3 regions of the Streptomyces gottesmaniae genome follow, and region 3 is predicted to be linked to each of the others. Evidence: riboswitches for the same ligand, from Rfam matches in the RefSeq annotation. Region 3 holds a riboswitch; each other region holds the start of a gene.
The links. Region 3 has a riboswitch for cyclic di-AMP ahead of RM704_RS29835 (LysM peptidoglycan-binding domain-containing protein). Riboswitches for the same ligand answer to the same signal wherever they lie in the genome.

Region 1 (6,282 bases), on a different contig from region 3:
GGACCATCTTCCAGAACTCGGCGCCGTCCGCCGGGTCGCTCAGCGGCAGGTTCACATTGAGGACGCCGGGCAGCTCGACGTCCGGGCCCTCCAGCTTCTGGTCGGCCGCGTTGCGGAAGTCGAAGATCGTGTGCAGGCCCAGGGAGGCCAGGAACGCGGCGTCCTCGTCGGTCGCGTGGGCCAGGTGGCCGCTGCGGAACAGCACCCCGTGACGCACCCGCCGGCCGTCCACGGTCGGCAGACCGCCCACATCGCGGAAATTGCGCACTCCGGTCAGCTCGGGTTCGGTCGACGGGATCTGCTGCGTCACTGGGGCTCCCTCCCATCCGGCCGTCCGCGCCGAGCGCCGACGGGCACGCCCTCGACATCGAGGCGCGCACTCGACCATACGACATGCGTGCGTACCCCAATGAGTTGTCCACAGCCGGGTCCAGGCACCCGGAGCGGTTGTCCACAGGCCACTCCGCAGATGCGTCGGCGGTTGTCCACAGGCGCCGTCGAGCGCCCGCGACGACCTGCGATGATGTTGAAGCCCGATCGCACCTGTTCGAATCTGTGGGGGCTTGATGTTGGAAATCGGAGCTGACGGCCGGACCTGGCTTCTCACCGGGACCAGGAGCAGCTATGCCCTGCGGCTCACCGAGAACGACGAGCTGCTGCACCTGCACTGGGGTCCCCGGATCGCCCTCGCCGACGCCGAGGAGCTGGCCGTACGGCAGCAGCTGCCGTACTGGCCGTTCGAGGCTCCGGTCGACGGACACGAGGAGTACCCCGTCGAGGGCGGACCCCGCTTCACCCGACCGGCGCTGTCCGTGCGCACGGACGAGCGACGCGGCACCGAGTGGACCTTCCGGGCGTACGAGGCCGACGGCGACGAGCTGCGGCTGCGGTTCACCGACGACGGACTCGGGATCACCCTGCACTACCGGATGCGCGACGACGTGGTCGAGCGCTGGGTGACGCTCGTCAACGACGGCCCGGCGGCGGAGCTGCTGCGGGCCGACTCGGCGACCTGGACGCTGCCGCCGCGCGCGGAGGAGAACTGGCGCCTCTCCCAGCTGCACGGGCGCTGGGCGGCCGAGTCCCGGCTGGTGCGCGCCGACCTCACCTACGGCGAGAAGGTCATCGGCAGTAGGCGCGGGCACACCGGGCACCAGCACCTGCCCTGGGTCGCCCTCGACACCGACGCCACCGAGGAGCGCGGCGAGGTCTACGGCTGCGCCCTGGGCTGGTCGGGCTCCTGGCGGATCGCGGTGGCCCAACTCCCGGACGCGCGCGTGCAGATCACCGGCGGCGCCGGATACGACGAGTCCGGACTGCTGAGGCTGGAGACCGGGGAGACGTTCACCACGCCCGTCTTCGCAGGCCTGTGGCACGACGGTGGCTTCGGCGGGGCGAGCCGCGCCTGGCACGCGTACCAGCGGACGTACGTCATCCCGGACGCGGACCAGGATCGGCCGGTGCTCTTCAACTCCTGGGAAGCCACCGAGTTCGACATCTCCGAGGAGCAGCAGGGGGCCCTCGCGCGGCGGGCGGCGGCCATGGGGGTCGAGCTGTTCGTGGTGGACGACGGCTGGTTCGGGGCGCGGACGAGCGACCGGGCCGGGCTCGGGGACTGGACGCCGAATCCGGACCGCTTCCCGAAGGGGCTGCGCCCGCTCGCCGACCAGGTGCACGCCCTCGGGATGCAGTTCGGTATCTGGGTCGAGCCGGAAATGGTCAATCCGGACAGTGAGCTGTACCGGGCGCATCCCGAATGGGCACAGTTCCAACCGGGGCGAAAGCGGACGGAACTGCGTAATCAGCTCGTGCTCAATCTCGCGCGCGAGGACGTCCAGGAATACCTCTGGGAACGGCTCGACACGCTCCTGTCCAGCGCGCCGATCGACTATGTGAAGTGGGACTTCAACCGCTGCTTCACCGACGCGGGCTGGCCCGGTGAGCCGTATCCGCAGAAGCTGTGGGTCGAGCACGTGCACGCCTTCTACGCACTGCTGGACCGGTTGCGGGCCGCGCACCCGGGGGTGGCGTTCGAGTCGTGCTCGGGCGGCGGCGGCCGGATCGACCTCGGGGTCATGGCGCGGACGGATCAGGTGTGGACCTCCGACAACACCGATCCGCTCGACCGGCTCGCCATCCAGCACGGCTTCACCCAGATCCATCCGGCCCGGACCATGGCCGCGTGGGTCACCGACAGCCCGAACAACCAGCTCAACGGGCGGGTCAGCTCGCTGCGGTTCCGGTTCGTCAGCGCCATGGCGGGTGTGCTCGGGGTGGGCGGCGATCTCACCGAGTGGAGCGAGGAGGAGCTGGCCGAGGCCCGGGAGTGGGTGGAGCTGTACAAGGAGATCCGGCCGGTCGTGCAGCGCGGTGACCTGTATCGGCTGCGTCCTCCGGCAGGGGGGCTGAGTGCCGTGCAGTACGTCCACGGTGACGAGGTCGTCGTCCTCGCCTGGCTCCAGGCGCAGCACTACGGCGAGCCGCTCGCCCCGCTCCGGCTGCGCGGACTGGATCCGACGGGAACGTATGAGTGCCGCGAAACGGGCGAAAAGTACCGGGGTGCCGTGCTGGCGCATCACGGATTGCGGACGGGGCTGCACGGCGACTTCGATGCGGCAGTTATCCGCCTTCGGCACACTTGAGCGATCTGTCCGAAATGCAGCCGTAATTCCAACAAGGTCTGGAATAAAGCCTACTGGGCCGTAGGTGCGTGAGCAGCGTCATATTCGTGACGTTCCGTTGCCGTCATGTCCACGTAATTCGTAGGGATTTCCAGGGTGGTTGGAATGCGCCCAAGACCTGTCTATTACGGAGCGTGATGGTGAATTGAAGTAAGGATCAGGGAGGAAGACGCACAGGAAGTCCCAATGGTTGTACCTGTGGGCACAAGTCGCTTACGTTCGGCGTCAATCCGGACGGACGCCCAATCCTGCCGCCGACCGGAGCCGCGTACCGACCCGATCCACGGCAGGAGCGGGGGACCCACAGGAATCACCGCCTGTTCCGGTCTCCGGAACGGCTAGGGGTACAGCCGTGCGCAAGCACGGCCGGACATCTCCAGTCCGCACCCGACAGCTCACCTCGCAGGCGACGGAGAGGAATTCGCCATGCCCGCGAAGGGTAAGCACCGCCGTCCGAAGTCCCAGCGCTTCACTCGCTCGATCGCCGCCGCCGGGACCGGTGGCGCGGCGCTCGCGCTGCCGTTGATCGGTGCCGCCGGCGCCAACGCCGCGACCCCGGCAGCCGCCGTCTCCGGTGTCTCCGAGAAGACGGCCACGATCACCCCCGAGAAGGCCGTGGCCGAGGCGGGCGCGCGGTTGGAGCAGGCCGAGAAGGCCGCGCAGGCGCAGAAGACCACCAGCAAGAAGGCGGCGACCAAGACCTACTCGGTGAAGGTCGGCGACTACCTCGCGAAGATCGCGGACGAGCAGGACGTCGAGGGTGGCTGGAAGCGGCTGTACTCGGACAACCGTGAGGCGATCGGCTCCGACCCTTCCCTCATCCACCCCGGGCTGAAGCTGTCGATCGGTGAGCGGGCCGCGTCGAGCGAGACGTCGCGCTCGTCGTCGAAGCCGCAGCTGTCGCAGTCCTCGAAGCCCACCGAGTCCACCGAGGCCTCCAAGCCGGCGAAGTCCTCCGGTTCCGCGAAGCAGGAGTCGAAGGACACCCAGGCGTCGACCTCCACGGCGAGCGGCCAGTCCTCGACGACCGGCAGCTCCGGCTTCAGCCGGCCCATCCAGGGCGCGACCGTCGGTACCGCGTACAAGACCGCCGGCAGCATGTGGTCCAGCGGCTACCACACGGGCGTCGACTTCGTGGCCCCGACCGGGACCAGCCTCAAGGCCGTGGGCGCGGGCACCGTCGTCTCCGCCGGCTGGGGCGGCGCGTACGGCAACCAGGTGGTCATCAAGCTCGCTGACGGCTACTACGCCCAGTACGCCCACCTGTCCTCGATCTCCGTCTCCGCGGGTCAGTCCGTCAGCGGCGGCCAGCAGATAGGCCTCTCGGGCGCGACCGGCAACGTCACCGGGCCGCACCTCCACTTCGAGATCCGCACCACCCCCAACTACGGTGCGGACATCGACCCGCTGGCCTACCTCCGCTCGAAGGGCGTCGGCATCTGACCCACGCCGCCGCACCCGTCGAAGGCCGGACCCCGTGATGCGGGGTCCGGCCTTCGACGTTCCGCGACTCCATGGCCACCGCATTGCGGTCATGTGGCATGGCTGATCGACGTCTCGACAGGGGCCGGGATGTGCGGTCACAGTGATCTCCGCAAGCGCTTTCTGCGATGACGGAAGAGGCGTCCTATGACCACCCGTAGAGCTTTCGGAGCACTCGCCGCCGGTGCCGCCCTCGCGGCCGTCGCTCCGGCGGGGGCCGCGTCCGCCCACACGTCTCGGGGCCGTAACCGGCTGATCGCCGCCGACGACTTCCGGCACGGACTCGGGCAGTGGGTCGTGGAGTTGGAGCGGGGCGGTACGGTCACGGCCTCGCGCGGTGTGCTGGAGGTCGACGTACCGGCCGGGGCCACCCTCTGGTTCAAGCGCCGGCTGCGAGGTCCGTACGCCGTCGAGTACACGGCCACGCCGGTCTCCGCGGGCGGGGCCAACGACCGGGTGTCCGATCTGAACAACTTCTGGAACGCCGTCGACGTGCGATCGCCCGACGATCTCTTCGCCACTCCGCGAGGGGGTGCGCTCGCCGAGTACGACCATCTGAGGACGTACTACGTCGGGTACGGGGCCAACACCAACACGACGACGCGGTTGCGGCGCTATGTGGGTGAGGCGGGGGTGCGGCCGCTGATCTACGACTACACCGAGCCGCTGCTCGTCGCGAACGAGCCGCATCGCGTGCGGATCGTCTCGGACGGGTCGAAGGTCCGATGGTGGAACAACGGACGGCTCGTGTTCGACTACCGCGATCCCGAGCCGTACACGAGTGGGCATTTCGCCTTCCGGACCACCTGGAGCCACTTCCGGATCGAGGACTTCCGTGTGTGGGGGTCCCACCGACACGACGTGCGTATTCCGGATTGACCAACACTTGACACGTGGTCTATCTCACCGTCCGTCAAGTGCTTATTACGGTCGCGTAGGTCACATCCGAAGGTGAATCATGTCCCGATGTGGCAGACGATTCGAATGGCAGCAGAGCAATGATCGGGTCGTACGTGGCGCTGGGGGACAGCTTCACCGAGGGCGTCGGCGACCCCGGGCCCGACGGACGGTTCGTCGGCTGGGCCGACCGGTTCGCGGTGCTTCTCGCGGACCGGTTGCCCGAGGGCGACTTCGACTACACCAACCTGGCCGTGCGGGGGAAACTCCTCGACCAGATCGTGGAGGACCAGGTGCCGAGGGCGCTGGAGCTCGCCCCCGATCTGATCTCCTTCTGCGCGGGCGGCAACGACATCATCCGGCCGGGCACCGACCCCGACGAGGTCGCGGAGCGGTTCGAGCGGGCGGTGGTCAGGCTCACCTCGGCCGTCGGCACGGTCATGGTGACCACCGGGTTCGACACCCGTGACGTGCCGGTGCTGAAGCATCTGCGGGGCAAGATCGCCACGTACAACCTGCATGTGCGGGCCATCGCCGACCGGTACGGATGCCCCGTGCTGGACCTGTGGTCGCTGAAGACGGTGCAGGACCGTCGGGCCTGGGACCTGGACCGGCTGCATCTCTCGCCGGAGGGGCACACACGGGTCGCCCTGCGGGCCGGGCAGGTGCTGGGGGTCGACGTTCCGGCCGATCCCGATCAGCCGTGGCCGCCGTTGCCGCCGCGCGGGACGCTGGAGATGCGGCGGGACAACATCACCTGGGCGCGGGAGTATCTCGTGCCGTGGATCGGTCGGCGGCTGCGGGGGGAGTCCTCCGGGGACCATGTGTCGGCCAAGGGACAGCTGTCGCCGGACGACATCAGGTTGCGGATCGAGTCCGTGGCCTGAGCCCCGCGACGGGCGCGTTCTCGTCGTGCGCGTCCTCGCCGTGCGGCGCGTGCTGCTCCGTGGGCGGCGTCGGTCCGGCGTGGTCGCAAGCGCGGTTCCCCGCGCCCCCTTCGGGCGGGGGCCTCGTCGCGTTCAGCGGTCGGCGCGCGTCAACGACGCGGGGTCCAGGCCCAGTTCGTGGGCCAGGGCCCTGTCAGCCCAGTTCTGGGCCCGGGTGCGGGAGACGGCTCCGTCGTAGGTCGTCATCTGCACGGCCAGGCCGTCCAGGAGCGCGGTGAGGCGGAGGGCGGACGCCGTGGGGTCCGGGCAGCGGAACTCGTCGGCGGCCACGCCGG
Region 2 (6,282 bases), on a different contig from region 3:
ACGGAGCTGGCCTGGCTCGCGGGTGACGACCCGCTGCCGTTCCTCACGATGCTCGCGCGCTTCGTGCGACCGGGCGCGAAGCATCTCTACCAGCTGTGGCGGGCCAACCGCCTCGGCAACGCACACGTGCGCCCCTGAGCCCTGCCCGCAGGGCACCGGCACACGTGACCACACGAAGTAGGCATGAAGCGTCCTGGGGAGGGACTTCGTGATTCAACCGGTAGCAGTCATCGGTGCCGGGCCGTTCGGTCTGTCCACCGCCGCGCACCTGCGGGCGCACGGCATTGCGGTCCGAGTCTTCGGTGAACCCATGGTGAGCTGGCGGGACAACATGCCCGCCGGAATGCTGCTGAAGTCGACACCGGCGGCGTCGAGCATCGACGCCCCGCAGCAGGGCCACACGCTCGCCGACTACTGCGACGCGGCGGGGATCCGACGGCTGGTGACGGACGAGGACATCATCCCCGTCGGGACCTTCATCTCCTACGGCGAGTGGTTCCAGCAGCGGCTCGTGCCCGACCTGGAACGGGTCCGGGTGGTCTCGGTCGACCGGATCAAGAGCGGCGGCTTCGAACTGAAGCTGGACTCGGGGGAGTTGTTCGCGGCTCGGGCCGTCGTCGTGGCGAGCGGGCTGTTCGGGCTGGCGCACCTGCCGGCCGAGCTGGCGGGCGCGGCCGCGGACGGCCCCACCCCCATGGGGCCCGTCTCGCACAGCTCCCAGCACGCCGGCCTGAGCCGGTTCAAGGACCGGGAACTGATCGTCGTGGGCGCGGGGCAGTCCGCCCTGGAGGCGGCGGTGCTGGCGGCCGAGGCGGGGGCGCGGGTGCGGGTCGTCGCGCGCGGGCGGGGGGCCGTGGCGTTCGGCGCGCCCCCGTGGAAGCAGCCGAGGATGCGCCCCGAGTCGCCGTTCGGGCGGGCCTGGTCGCTGTGGGCGCTCAGTTACCACCCGCAGCCGTACCGGTATCTGCCCGAGGCCACCCGGCACTACCTGGTCCGCCGGGTGCTCGGGCCACTGGGCGCGTGGTGGCTGCGGGACCGGTTCGACGGGCGCGTGGAGGTGCGGGAGGTGGACCGGGTGGTGCGGGCCGGCGTCATCGACGGACGCCCCCTGCTGGTGGTGCGCGAGCACGACGGCCGTACGGCGGAGTTGGGCGCCGATCACGTCATGGCCGCGACCGGGTACCGGGTGGACCTCGCGTCGATGGGGTTCCTCGGCCATGAGCTCCGTACGGAGCTGGCGGTGAGCCGGGGGACGCCGGTGCTGGGGGCGGGGTTCCGGTCGTCGATCCCGGGGCTGTACTTCACGGGGTTGCCTGCGGCGGCGTCGTACGGGCCGGTGATGCGGTTCGTGTGCGGGACGGAGTTCGCCTCGCCTCGGTTGGCTCGGCATCTTGCCGCGGCCCATGGGTGAGACGGGTCCGGCGTGAGCTCGGGTGGGGCGGTGCGTGGCGGGGTGCGGGTCCTTCGTGACGGGGTGCGGGTCGGTCGTGGCTGATCGCGCCGTTCCCCGCGCCCCTTTCCCGGCCTGCGGTCGGCTCAAGGGGCGCAGGCCCCCTCGTCCCGCTGAACCCGCGTTCGGGCAAAGGGTGTTGACGTACGGGTGCCGTGGGGCGGTCGGGACGCCGGACGTCGTCCGGTTCGAGTCGAACCGATGGGGCGCGGCATCCGTATTCTCTGATCATGGCCGCTCCCACCGCATATTCACTCATCGCCACTGACCTGGACGGAACGCTCCTGCGCAGTGACGACACGCTCTCCGACCGGTCCCTCGCCGCGCTGGCGCGGGCCACGGAGGCCGGGGCCCAGCACCTCGTGGTGACGGGACGGCCGGCACCGAGAGTGCGCCCCCTCTTCGACGACCTCGGCAGCAGGGGGCTCGCGGTGTGCGGACAGGGCGCGCAGTTGTACGACCCCGGCGCGGACCGGCTGCTCTGGTCGGTCACCCTGGACAGGGAACTCGCCGAGACCGCGCTCGGCAAGATCGAGGCGGAGGTCGGTCAGGTGTACGCGGCGGTCGACCAGGACGGCGTCGACGGCCTCACCCTGATCGAGCCCGGCTACCTCATGCCGCACCCCACGCTGCCCGCGGTGCGGGTGCCGCGCCGGGACGACCTGTGGTGCGAGCCGATCAGCAAGGTGCTGCTGCGCCATCCCTATCTGTCGGACGACGAGTTGGCCTCGGCGGCGCGGATGGCGGTCGGTTCGCTGGCGACGGTCACCATGTCGGGGCCCGGCACCGTCGAACTCCAGCCATGCGGCATCACCAAGGCGACGGGTCTCGCGCTGGCCGCCGACCATCTCGGTCTGTCCCCGGACGAGACCATCGCCTTCGGTGACATGCCCAACGACATCCCGATGTTCGACTGGGCCGCGCACGGCGTCGCCATGGCCAACGCCCACCCCGAACTCAAGGCCGTGGCCGACGAGGTGACCCTCTCCAACGAGGACGACGGGATCGCGGTCGTGCTGGACCGGCTGTTCCACTGAACAAACGTTCCCCTGGGCCCGCCGGCCCAGGGGAACGAGTGCGGAGTGGGTGGGGCTCAGTAGGCGCCGAACACGTTGTCGATCGAGCCGTACCGGTCGGCGGCGTAGTTGCAGGCCGCCGTGATGTTCGCGACCGGGTCGTACGGGTCGTACGGGGTGCCGGACACGTGGTACGCGGCGAAGGTCGGGTCGATGACCTGGAGGAGGCCCTTCGACGGGGTGCCCGCTGCCGCGTTGGAGTCCCAGTTGTTGATCGCCAGCGGGTTGCCCGAGGACTCACGCATGATGTTGCGGTGGATCCCGTTGTATGTCCCGGGGATTCCCTTTTGCGCCATGATGTCCAGCGACTCGCGGATCCAGCCGTCGAGGTTGTTCGCGTACGTCTTGACCGACGCCTGCGTGGCCGTGGAGGTCTGCGAGGCCGTCGACGACTTCTTCGCCGTGGCCGCCTTCGTCCCGTTCACCTTCAGCTTCAGGCCCGGACGGATCAGGGCCGGGTTGTCGCCGACGGCCGCGCGGTTGTCCTTGTAGAGCCGTTGCCAGCCGCCCTTGGTGCGGTGCTCCCGGGCGATGGAGGAGAGCGTGTCGCCGGAGACCACGGTGTAGGTCGTGGACTTGGTCTGCGCGGCCGCCGGCGCGGACTGCGCGGCCGACTGGACGGAGCCGGCGGCCTGGGCCGGGGTGGCGGCGCTCGCGGTCGTGGCGACCGTGAGCGGGAGGGCCAGGGCGGCCCCGCCCGTTCCGGCGGCGAGCACGCCACGGGTGAACGCGTTGCTTCTGGGACGGCGGTGTTTGCCTCGTGCGGGCATGGCAAGTTCCTCTCCGTCGCCTGCGAGGTGAGCTGTCGGGTTCGGGCTGGAGATGCCCGGCCACGTGCGTCGCCCGGGCGGTCGCTGTGCGTGCCGCGTCCGCCGGGCGTACTGCGCGTGGCTTCACCCCGAGCCGGTCCGATGGGGGAAATGCCGGACCGGCGCTTACCTGGGTCCCCCGCTCCTGCCGTGCGTGGATGAGTGGTCAATGGGTGGGGGTCCGGGCGGCGGCAGGATTCGGCGGTCCGTCCGGACGGGGTGTGAACGTATGCGAGAGCACACGATCGGAACAAGTCCCGGTTTGGCCGGTAGGTCTAGTTGACCTTGACTTTGGTGTGATTCGGCGGCAATTGCCGATGCGTGTTCCTGGGTCAACTTGCCTACCGCAAAGGGAAAGTCCGCCCGGCGCCGGAAGGTTGCCCCAGGCTGGGCGGGTGACTCAACTCACGGGAGGAGTCGGGTGAAGTGCTCGCTTTACGGCAAATCGGTCAACTCGGACCGGGGGTTTAGGGACGCCTTCGGTGGTGTACCGGGGACCTCCGGGGGTCTCCGGCTTCTCCGGCGGCGGAGCGGGGACCCGGGGCGGGTCTCGCGCGGGTGCCGTACGCGCGTCGACCCGTGGGCGCTCGTGGTGATCGAAAGGTGACCGGATACGCTGACTCGGGTGATGGCAGCGACAGATCGACAAACTGTGTCATCGACCGTGAGAGCGACCCAGACCGACCGTGTGACCGTGTGACCGTCAGTAGACGTCAGCAGACAGGAGAACCCTCGTGACCGTCGTCGAGCCATTTGGGCTGAGCGCGCGGGACCAGGCTCTCGAAGCCGATGTCCAGGCCGGAATGGCGGCCGTCGAAGAGGGTCTGCTGGAGGCGACCAAGAGCGAGGTCCCCTTCATCCAGGAGGCCGCCCAGCATCTGCTGCGCGCGGGCGGGAAGCGGTTCCGTCCGCTGCTGGTGATGCTCGCGGCGCAGTTCGGGGACCCGTACGCGCCGGGTGTCGTGCCCTCGGCGGTCGTGGTCGAGCTGACCCATCTGGCCACGCTGTACCACGACGACGTGATGGACGAGGCCGAGGTGCGCCGGGGCGTGCCGAGTGCCAACGCCCGCTGGGACAACTCGCTCGCCGTCCTCACCGGCGACTTCCTCTTCGCCCGCGCCTCCCACGTCCTCGCCGACCTCGGCCCCGACGCCGTCCGCATCCAGGCCGAGGCCTTCGAACGGCTGGTCACCGGACAGATCCTGGAGACCGCCGGGCCGCGCGACGGACGCGACCCCATCGAGCACTACCTCGACGTGCTGGGCGGCAAGACCGGGTCGCTGGTCGCGGTCGCCGGACGGCTCGGCGCACTGATGGCCGGGGCCGACGAGACCGTGGTCGACGTGCTGACCCAGTACGGGGAGCGGCTCGGTGTCGCCTTCCAACTCGCCGACGACGTCCTCGACATCGCCTCCGACTCGCACGAGTCGGGCAAGACCCCCGGCACGGACCTCCGCGAGGGCGTGCCGACCATGCCGGTGCTGCGGCTGCGCGAGCGGGCGGGCCGGCTGGGGCTGGCGGACGACATCGCCCTGTGCGAGCTGCTCGACTCCGACCTCACCGACGACGCCCGCCACGCCGAGGCCCTGGCCCGGCTCCGCGTCCACCCCGCCCTGGAGCAGGCCCGCCGCGACACCATCCGGTACGCGGAGGAGGCCCGCGCCGTGCTGGCCCCCCTCCCCGAGTGCGACGCGAAGGCGGCGCTGGTGGAGCTGTGCGACGCCGTGGTGCACCGCGCCGGTTGATCACCCGGCGCCGGGTGCCCCCTGAGTCGAGCCCCGCTTAGGCCGGCCCCCTTAGGTCAGCCCTCTGAGGCCGGCCCTCTGACGCGAGCCCCGGACCCCGCCGCCCTCCAGGAGTGAGCGTCGGCGTCCCCTAGGGGGCGCGATCCCGCCCGTCGGCGTCGCCTCCATGGGCTGTGGGGAGGTGCCGCCCCGTCATGTCATCCCTGACGGGTCGCCATGTCATCCCGTAGCAGTACGTGGAGTTGAGTCCCGAGTCTGACGATTCCCTCCGGCCGATTTGGTCAGATGGGTATCACCACTCCTCACCGATTCGGGTGAGAATGGCGGCTGAGAGTAGACGCCGCCGCCGACGACGGAGGTAAGGCACACATGGCACCGTACGAAACCGACGACAGCGCCCGGTCCGGCGACACGGCCGCGCTCGCGGCCGAGGAGGCGCGCTCGGCACGGCGACGCAAGGCCGCGCGGTACGTCGTCCCGGTCACCGTGCTGGGCGTGGCGGCCGCGACCATCGGGCTCGTCCCGGCCTTCGCCGGCTCCGGTGACCCCGATCTGCCGAAGATCAGCGCGCAGGAACTCATCGAGAAGATCGCCGCTTCGGACGTGCAGCAGGTGTCCGGGACGGTGAAGATCACCACGGATCTCGGCCTGCCCGACCTGGGCGGCCTGGCGGACAGCCTGGGGGCGCAGGCCGCGCCCGGCGGCGACGGCGGCTCCTCCGCGGACCCCTCCTCCAAGCTTCTCGAACTCGCCTCCGGCACCCACACGTTGCGGATCGCCGCCGACGGCCCCGACAAGCAGAAGCTGTCGCTGCTGGACGAGGCCGCCGAGTACAGCGTCATCCACAACGGCGACGACCTGTGGGCGTACGACAGCGCCTCGAACGAGGTGTACCACGCGACCGGCGCCGGCCCGGAGGGCGAGGGGAAGGAAGGCGCGGACAAGGACGCCAAGGGCGGCAAGGGTGACAAGGGCGCCCCGGACACCGCCGAGGACGTGCCCGCCACGCCCCAGCAGCTCGCCGAGGAGGCCCTGAAGGCCGTCGACGACACCACGTCCGTGGCCGTCGACGGGACCGCGCAGGTCGCCGGGCGCGACGCGTACAAGCTGGTCGTCAAGCCCAAGCAGTCCGGTTCCACGGTCGGGGCGATCTCCATCGCCGTCGACGCGAAGACGGGCCTGCCGCTGAAGTTCACGCTCAC
Region 3 (6,282 bases):
GCTGCTGCTGGAAGGCCTCGACGTCGGCGTCGGTCGGCTCGGTGCGCGGGGTGGGCGGCGGAGGGGTCTGCATAACCTGCTACTCAAGTCCTCGGTGTGGCTCATCGGTTGACGGTCACGAAGGTGGCCGTTCAGCTGTCGGCGGCGTCGGCCTTGTCGACCCCGTCCCAGACATTGGTGTACCAGGGACGGTCGGCCGCCCCCTGGGTCGTACGGGACTGCTTCGCCGCGTCCGGGTCGATCATCGTGTAACCGGTCTCGCCCGGCATCACATAGTGCAGCCGCTCCCGGATGCGCTGCTCGGCGTACGCGTCGTCCTGCCAGCGCGCCTTGAGGTCGCGCAACTCCTCGACCCGCTCGCGCGCCTCCTCGCGCTGCCGCTGCATGTCGGCGATCTCGGCGCGCTGGGAGACGTACTGCCTTATGGGATAGGCGAGCGCCACGATCATCGAGCAGAGGACGAGGGCGAGCAGCGCGGCCCGGCCGGTCAGCCGGGAGCGGCGGGCCTGGCGCTTGGTCTGGGAGCGGTAGACCCGGGCGGCCGTCTGCTCACCGAGCACCTTCAGCCGCGTCGCGGTGGAGAAACGGTCCCGGTCCCGGTCCTTCACGGCCATGTCCCGCTTCCCCTTCCGCTTCTGCCTTCTCCCACGCGCACGCGCGTACGTCCCCGCACACGGTACGGGACCGGTACGGGGACGTACGTACGACTGGCTCAGGCTGGGCCCTTAACGGGTCAGCCGACGGCTCAGCCCTTGAAGCGCGGGAAGGCGCTGCGGCCGGCGTAGACCGCGGCGTCGTCGAGGATCTCCTCGATGCGCAGCAGCTGGTTGTACTTGGCGACGCGGTCCGAACGGGCCGGGGCGCCGGTCTTGATCTGACCGCAGTTCACGGCGACGGCGAGGTCGGCGATGGTGACGTCCTCGGTCTCGCCGGAGCGGTGGGACATCATGCACTTGAAGCCGTTGCGCTGGGCCAGCTCGACGGCGTCCAGGGTCTCGGTCAGCGAACCGATCTGGTTGACCTTGACGAGCAGGGCGTTGGCGGAGCCCTCCTCGATGCCGCGGGCGAGGCGCTCGGGGTTGGTGACGAAGAGGTCGTCGCCGACGATCTGGACCTTGTCGCCCAGCTTCTCGGTGATGGTGTTCCAGCCGGCCCAGTCGTCCTCGAACAGCGGGTCCTCGATGGAGACGAGCGGGTACGACGCGACGAGGTCGGCGTAGTACTCCGTCATCTCGGCGGCGGAGCGCTCCTTGCCCTCGAAGGTGTAGACGCCGTCCTTGTAGAACTCGGAGGCGGCGACGTCCAGCGCGAGGGCGATCTGCTCGCCGGGGGTGTAACCGGCCTCCTTGATGGCCTCGAGGATGAGGTCGAGGGCGGCGCGGTTGGACTCCAGGTTCGGGGCGAAGCCGCCCTCGTCGCCGAGGCCGGTGGACAGGCCCTTGGTCTTCAGCACCTTCTTGAGGGTGTGGTAGACCTCGGCGCCCCAGCGCAGGGCCTCGGAGAAGGACTCCGCGCCGATGGGGGCGATCATGAACTCCTGGATGTCCACGTTGGAGTCGGCGTGCGAGCCGCCGTTCAGGATGTTCATCATCGGAACGGGCAGCAGGTGCGCGTTCGGGCCGCCCAGGTAGCGGAAGAGCGGGAGGTCGCTGGCCTCGGAGGCGGCGTGGGCGACGGCGAGGGAGACGCCGAGGATGGCGTTGGCGCCGAGGGAGCCCTTGTTGTCGGTGGCGTCCAGGTCGAACATCGCCTGGTCGATCAGGCGCTGCTCGGTGGCGTCGTAGCCGACGAGCTCCGGGCCGATCTGCTCGATCACGGCGAGGACGGCCTTCTCGACGCCCTTGCCGAGGTAGCGGTTGGGGTCACCGTCACGGAGCTCGATGGCTTCGAAGGCACCGGTGGAGGCGCCGGACGGAACGGCGGCACGACCCGTGCTGCCGTCGTCGAGGCCGACCTCGACCTCGACGGTGGGGTTGCCTCGCGAGTCGAGGATTTCCCGGGCTACGACGACGTCGATGGACGGCACGAGCATCTCCTTCATGGGATGTGACGCGGAACTGCGGGGCCCGCGGGCCTTGCGACTAGAGCCTAACCGCCCCGGGCTCGTCGGCAGCCGACCGACCGTCCCGTGGACAGACAGACCGTACCCATTGTTTCAGGCCGGAACAAAGGGGGGTGGGCCAGAAAGTGAACAGAAAGGCGGAGCGGCGCAGAAACGGCCGGGCTCGGGCGGGGTGACCGCGCATGAAAAAGCCCCGCCCCGGTGCGTACGGGGGAATGCGCACCGGGGCGGGGAGCTCGTGGGGACGGGGGGACGGCCCTCACGAGGTCTTCACTATGGAGGACACGGCTGTGAGCGGGCTGTGGTTCAGCCGGGAAGCGGCCCGATTTCTCGGCCCGGCCGAACCGGCCCCGCCTGCCTGGCCGTGGGGGACGGCCGTGGGGGCGGCAGGCGTGTGGCGACCGTCGCCGACGTCGCGGGTCAGCTCAGGTGGAGCTGCTGGCCCGGGTAGATGAAGTCGGCGTCGTCGATGATGTCCTTGTTCAGCTCGAAGAGCTTCTCCCAGCCGCCCTTGACGTTCTTCTTCGCGGCGATGGCGCTGAGGGTGTCGCCGGTGACGACCTTGTACTCGCCGTCGCCCTTCTTGACCTTCTTGCCGGTGGGGGTCTCCACGGTGGCGCGCTCGGAGGAGCGGGAGGCGCGGGTGTCCTCGGTGCTCTTCTTGGTGCTCTCCTGGGTGCTCTGCTGCGAGGAGCCGGAGTCCGAGGAGCCGGAGGAGGCGGCGGCACCGTCGTACGAGGCGCCGGACAGGCCCTTGCCGCAGACCGGCCAGGCACCCTTGCCCTGGCCCGCGAGGACCTTCTCGGCGATCGCGATCTGCTGGGCCTTGGTCGCCTGGTCGGCGGTGGAGGCGTACTGCGTACCGCCGTAGCCGGCCCAGGTGGAGGCGGAGAACTGCAGGCCGCCGTAGTAGCCGTTGCCGGTGTTGATGGACCAGTTGCCGCCGGACTCGCACTGGGCGACGGCGTCCCACTCGGAGGCGGTGGCGGCGGATGCGCTGCCGGCGGCCATCAGCGGGGCGGCGATGGCGGCGGCGCCGGTGACACCGGCGACGGCGATGGCGCGAGCGGCCTTGGACGGACGACGGTGCTTGCCCTTGCTGGAAAACAGCATGGAGAGATCCCCTCACCGACGCCTGCGAGGTGAGCTGTCGGGTTCGGGCCGGTTGAGTTGCCCGGCCGCGCACGCTCGCCTCTCGGCTCACGTCGCGCGGCTTCACCCCGAGCCGGTTCCGGACGTACGCCCCCGAAGGGCCGCAACCACCGGACCCGGCACTTACCTTGGGTCCCCCGCTCCTGCCTACGGCGCTTGACGCGACGACTGTTCCTTGCGGCCGTTGGCAGGATTCGGCGTACCGACCGCAGGGGCCCGCTGTGGCGAGCGGTCACGACCGTAAACACGTGATTGCCCGGATTTCAAAGACGATCAGGGGGCCTGTGATTCATCTCCCACCTAGATCAAAACGGGCATTCAGGGGCGAACAGTGACCTGAACTGTCGCTACTTTTCGCCCGTTTCGGCACCGACTTCGAGGGTCTGACCGGGAAGGATGAGGTCCGGGTCGGTTCCCACCGTGCCCTCGTTCTCGGCGTACAGCTCACGCCACCCGCCGGTCAGGTCGAGGGAGTTCGCGATCCGCGTCAGGCTGTCGCCCGCGCGGACGGTGTAGGCGCCGTCCGCGGACTCCCCCGCCCCGTCGCCGCCGCGGGAGGCGTGACGGCCGGAGGGGGTGGGGTCGGCGGGGCGTGAGCCGTCGGCCGCGTCCGTCCCGACCTCCGCGCCGGAGGCACTCTCGTCGGCGCTGGCGCCGCGATGACGACCGGTGCCGCCTTCGCCCTCGTCGACCGAAGAGCTGTCACTCTGTGTCGACTTGTCCGCTTTCGCACCCCCGGAGGCCGTGGAGCCGTCCGAGCCGGCCGTGCCGTCCGAGTCGGTGTCGGCACCCGTACCGGCCTTGGCCTTGGTGGACCCTTCGAAAGCCTCGGGAGTCGAGTCGCCCGACGTGTCGGAGTCGACCGAGTCGGCGGACTTGGCCGAGTCGGCCTCGTCGGCCTCGCCGGCGGAACCGGAAGATTCGGACGAATCGGAAGAGTTAGACGAACCAGATGAACTGGACGAGTCACCCGAATCCGTCGAGTCGCCCGCGACGCCCGTGTCCACGTCGGCGGAACCGGAGTCGCCCCCGAGGTTGTGGAGCAGACCACAGGTGGCCCAGACGCCGACACCCTGGTCGGCGAGCACCTTCTCCGCGACGGCTATCTGCTGCGAACGACTGGCCTGATCGGCGCTCGCCGCGTAGTCGAGGCCGCCGTACTTCTCCCAGTTCGCCTGGGTGAGCTGGAGGCCGCCGTAGCGTCCGTTCCCGGTGTCCGCGCTCCAGAAGCCGCCGCTCTCGCACTCCGCCACCTGGTCCCAGGTGGTTCCGTCGGCCGCGCTCGCGCCGGTGGCGCCGAGCAGGGGGATCGCGATGGCCGAGCCGGTCACTCCGGCCGCGACGAGGAGGGCGGGAGCCTGACGGGGGCGACGGTGTCGACCGTTCCCGGAGAGCATGCGGTTGCCTTTCACGCGACAGCGGTGACCGGTGCGAAGGGTGTGGGGTGACCCCTTCGCACTGACGTGTGAACGTAGCGGGAGTCGATCAGTTGTCACAAGTTAATGCAGCGCAGATCACGTGAAGATCACAGACTTGAGGGAGAGTCACTTTCCGTCGCGGAATGCGGTAGTGCTACGGGCTGCCCGGGTACTACTACGTACCGCTTACGAACCGCGTCACGAACGGCCCCCGGACCGCCCTTGCGGGGTGAATTCCACCGGAAGCGTGCGCAACCCCCGCATGATGAGCCCTCCGCGCCACCTCAAGTCGGCCGGATCCACCGCGAGTCGGAGGTCGGGGAGGCGGGTGAGGAGGGTCGCCAGCGCGGTCTGGCCTTCGAGACGGGCCAGCGGGGCGCCGAGACAGTAGTGGATGCCGTGGCCGTAGCCGAGGTGCTGGTTGTCACGGCGGGAGAGGTCGAGGGTGTCGGGGTCCCGGAAGCGGGCCGGGTCGCGGTCGGCCGCCGCGAGGACGACGAGGACGGGGTCGCCCGGGGCGATGTCCTGCCCGCCGACGGTGAGGGGCCGGGTCGCGAAGCGCCAGGTGGCGAGTTCCACGGGGCCGTCGTAGCGCAGGAGTTCCTCGACACCGGTTTCGAGCAGCGCCTTCTCCCCGGCGGCGAGGGATGCCTGGAGGCGGGTGCGCTGCTCGGGGTGGGTGAGCAGGGCGTAGGTGCCGTTCCCGATGAGGTTGACGGTCGTCTCGAAGCCGGCGAAGAGCAGGATGAACGCCATCGCCGCGGCCTCGTTCTCGGTGAGGTGCTCGCCGTGGTCGGAGGCGCGGATGAGCCCTGAGATGAGGTCCTCGCCGGGGGCGGGGTGCTCGGTGAGCCCTTCCCGTTTGCGGTGGATGAGGTCGGCGAGGTAGCCGCGCATCTTCTTGACCGAGCGCGCGACACCGCCCCTCGGGCCGCCGCCGTGCCGGATCATCATGCCCGCCCAGTCCCTGAAGTCGTCCTGGTCCTCACGGGGGACGCCGAGCAGGTCGCAGATGGCGTAGATGGGCAGGGGGAAGGCGAAGTCGTGGATGAGATCGGCTTCGCCCGTCGCCGCGAAACGTTCGATGAGCTGATCGGTCAACTCCTGTACCCGGGGGGCGAATTCGGCGACCCTGCGGGGCGTGAACGCCTTCGAGACGAGACGGCGCAGCCGCGTGTGGTCCGGCGGATCGATGTTGAGCAGATGGGTCATCAACTCGGCCTTGCGCTCACCGGGGATGCCGGTCTTCCCCTTGGCGTGGGCGGGCTCGTCGTGATGCGCGGGGTTCTTCGAGAGACGCGGGTCGGCGAGGGCCTGCTTGGCATCGTCGTAGCGCGTGACCAGCCAGGCCTCCACACCGCTGGGCAACCGGGTGCGGTGCACCGGGGCGTGCTCCCGGAGCCAGGCGTACGCCGGGTAGGGGTCGGTGGCGAACTCCCAGGTGAACAGGGAGGGGGCCGGGCTCGGGGAGGAGGGGCGGCCAGCTGCCGGCCGGGGAATGTGCATGAGGACGGTCTACTCAATCGTGGGATGGTCGGCTTGCGGCGCCCTGGGCCGTACGGGCAACGGTGATCGTGCGATCGGGGACGCCGGGTACGGCGCCCGGGGGCACCCTCGGCGGTAGCTGGGGGAGTGCGGGGCCCCCGCTCC

Region 1: another riboswitch for cyclic di-AMP. It lies ahead of RM704_RS18725 (M23 family metallopeptidase); the one in region 3 lies ahead of RM704_RS29835 (LysM peptidoglycan-binding domain-containing protein).
Region 2: another riboswitch for cyclic di-AMP. It lies ahead of RM704_RS42445 (LysM peptidoglycan-binding domain-containing protein); the one in region 3 lies ahead of RM704_RS29835 (LysM peptidoglycan-binding domain-containing protein).

Annotation. Positions count from the first base shown of each region.
Region 1 covers NZ_JAVRFJ010000015.1:95,607-101,888, reverse strand. Annotated here, with positions in the region: gene RM704_RS18735 (tyrosine-protein phosphatase) at 1-310, opposite strand, end outside; gene RM704_RS18730 (alpha-galactosidase) at 567-2,642, shown strand; cyclic di-AMP (ydaO/yuaA leader) riboswitch at 2,945-3,103, shown strand; gene RM704_RS18725 (M23 family metallopeptidase) at 3,108-4,124, shown strand; gene RM704_RS18720 (DUF6250 domain-containing protein) at 4,311-5,042, shown strand; gene RM704_RS18715 (SGNH/GDSL hydrolase family protein) at 5,162-5,947, shown strand; gene RM704_RS18710 (TetR/AcrR family transcriptional regulator) at 6,080-6,282, opposite strand, start outside.
Region 2 covers NZ_JAVRFJ010000064.1:648-6,929, reverse strand. Annotated here, with positions in the region: gene RM704_RS42460 (carboxylate--amine ligase) at 1-138, shown strand, start outside; gene RM704_RS42455 (NAD(P)-binding domain-containing protein) at 209-1,411, shown strand; gene RM704_RS42450 (Cof-type HAD-IIB family hydrolase) at 1,681-2,487, shown strand; gene RM704_RS42445 (LysM peptidoglycan-binding domain-containing protein) at 2,544-3,296, opposite strand; cyclic di-AMP (ydaO/yuaA leader) riboswitch at 3,299-3,510, opposite strand; gene RM704_RS42440 (polyprenyl synthetase family protein) at 4,070-5,080, shown strand; gene RM704_RS42435 (LolA family protein) at 5,450-6,282, shown strand, end outside.
Region 3 covers NZ_JAVRFJ010000030.1:102,134-108,415, reverse strand. Annotated here, with positions in the region: gene RM704_RS29850 (DUF501 domain-containing protein) at 1-73, opposite strand, end outside; gene RM704_RS29845 (FtsB family cell division protein) at 132-614, opposite strand; gene eno (phosphopyruvate hydratase) at 746-2,026, opposite strand; gene RM704_RS29835 (LysM peptidoglycan-binding domain-containing protein) at 2,483-3,175, opposite strand; cyclic di-AMP (ydaO/yuaA leader) riboswitch at 3,180-3,379, opposite strand; gene RM704_RS29830 (transglycosylase family protein) at 3,562-4,611, opposite strand; gene RM704_RS29825 (cytochrome P450 family protein) at 4,831-6,138, opposite strand.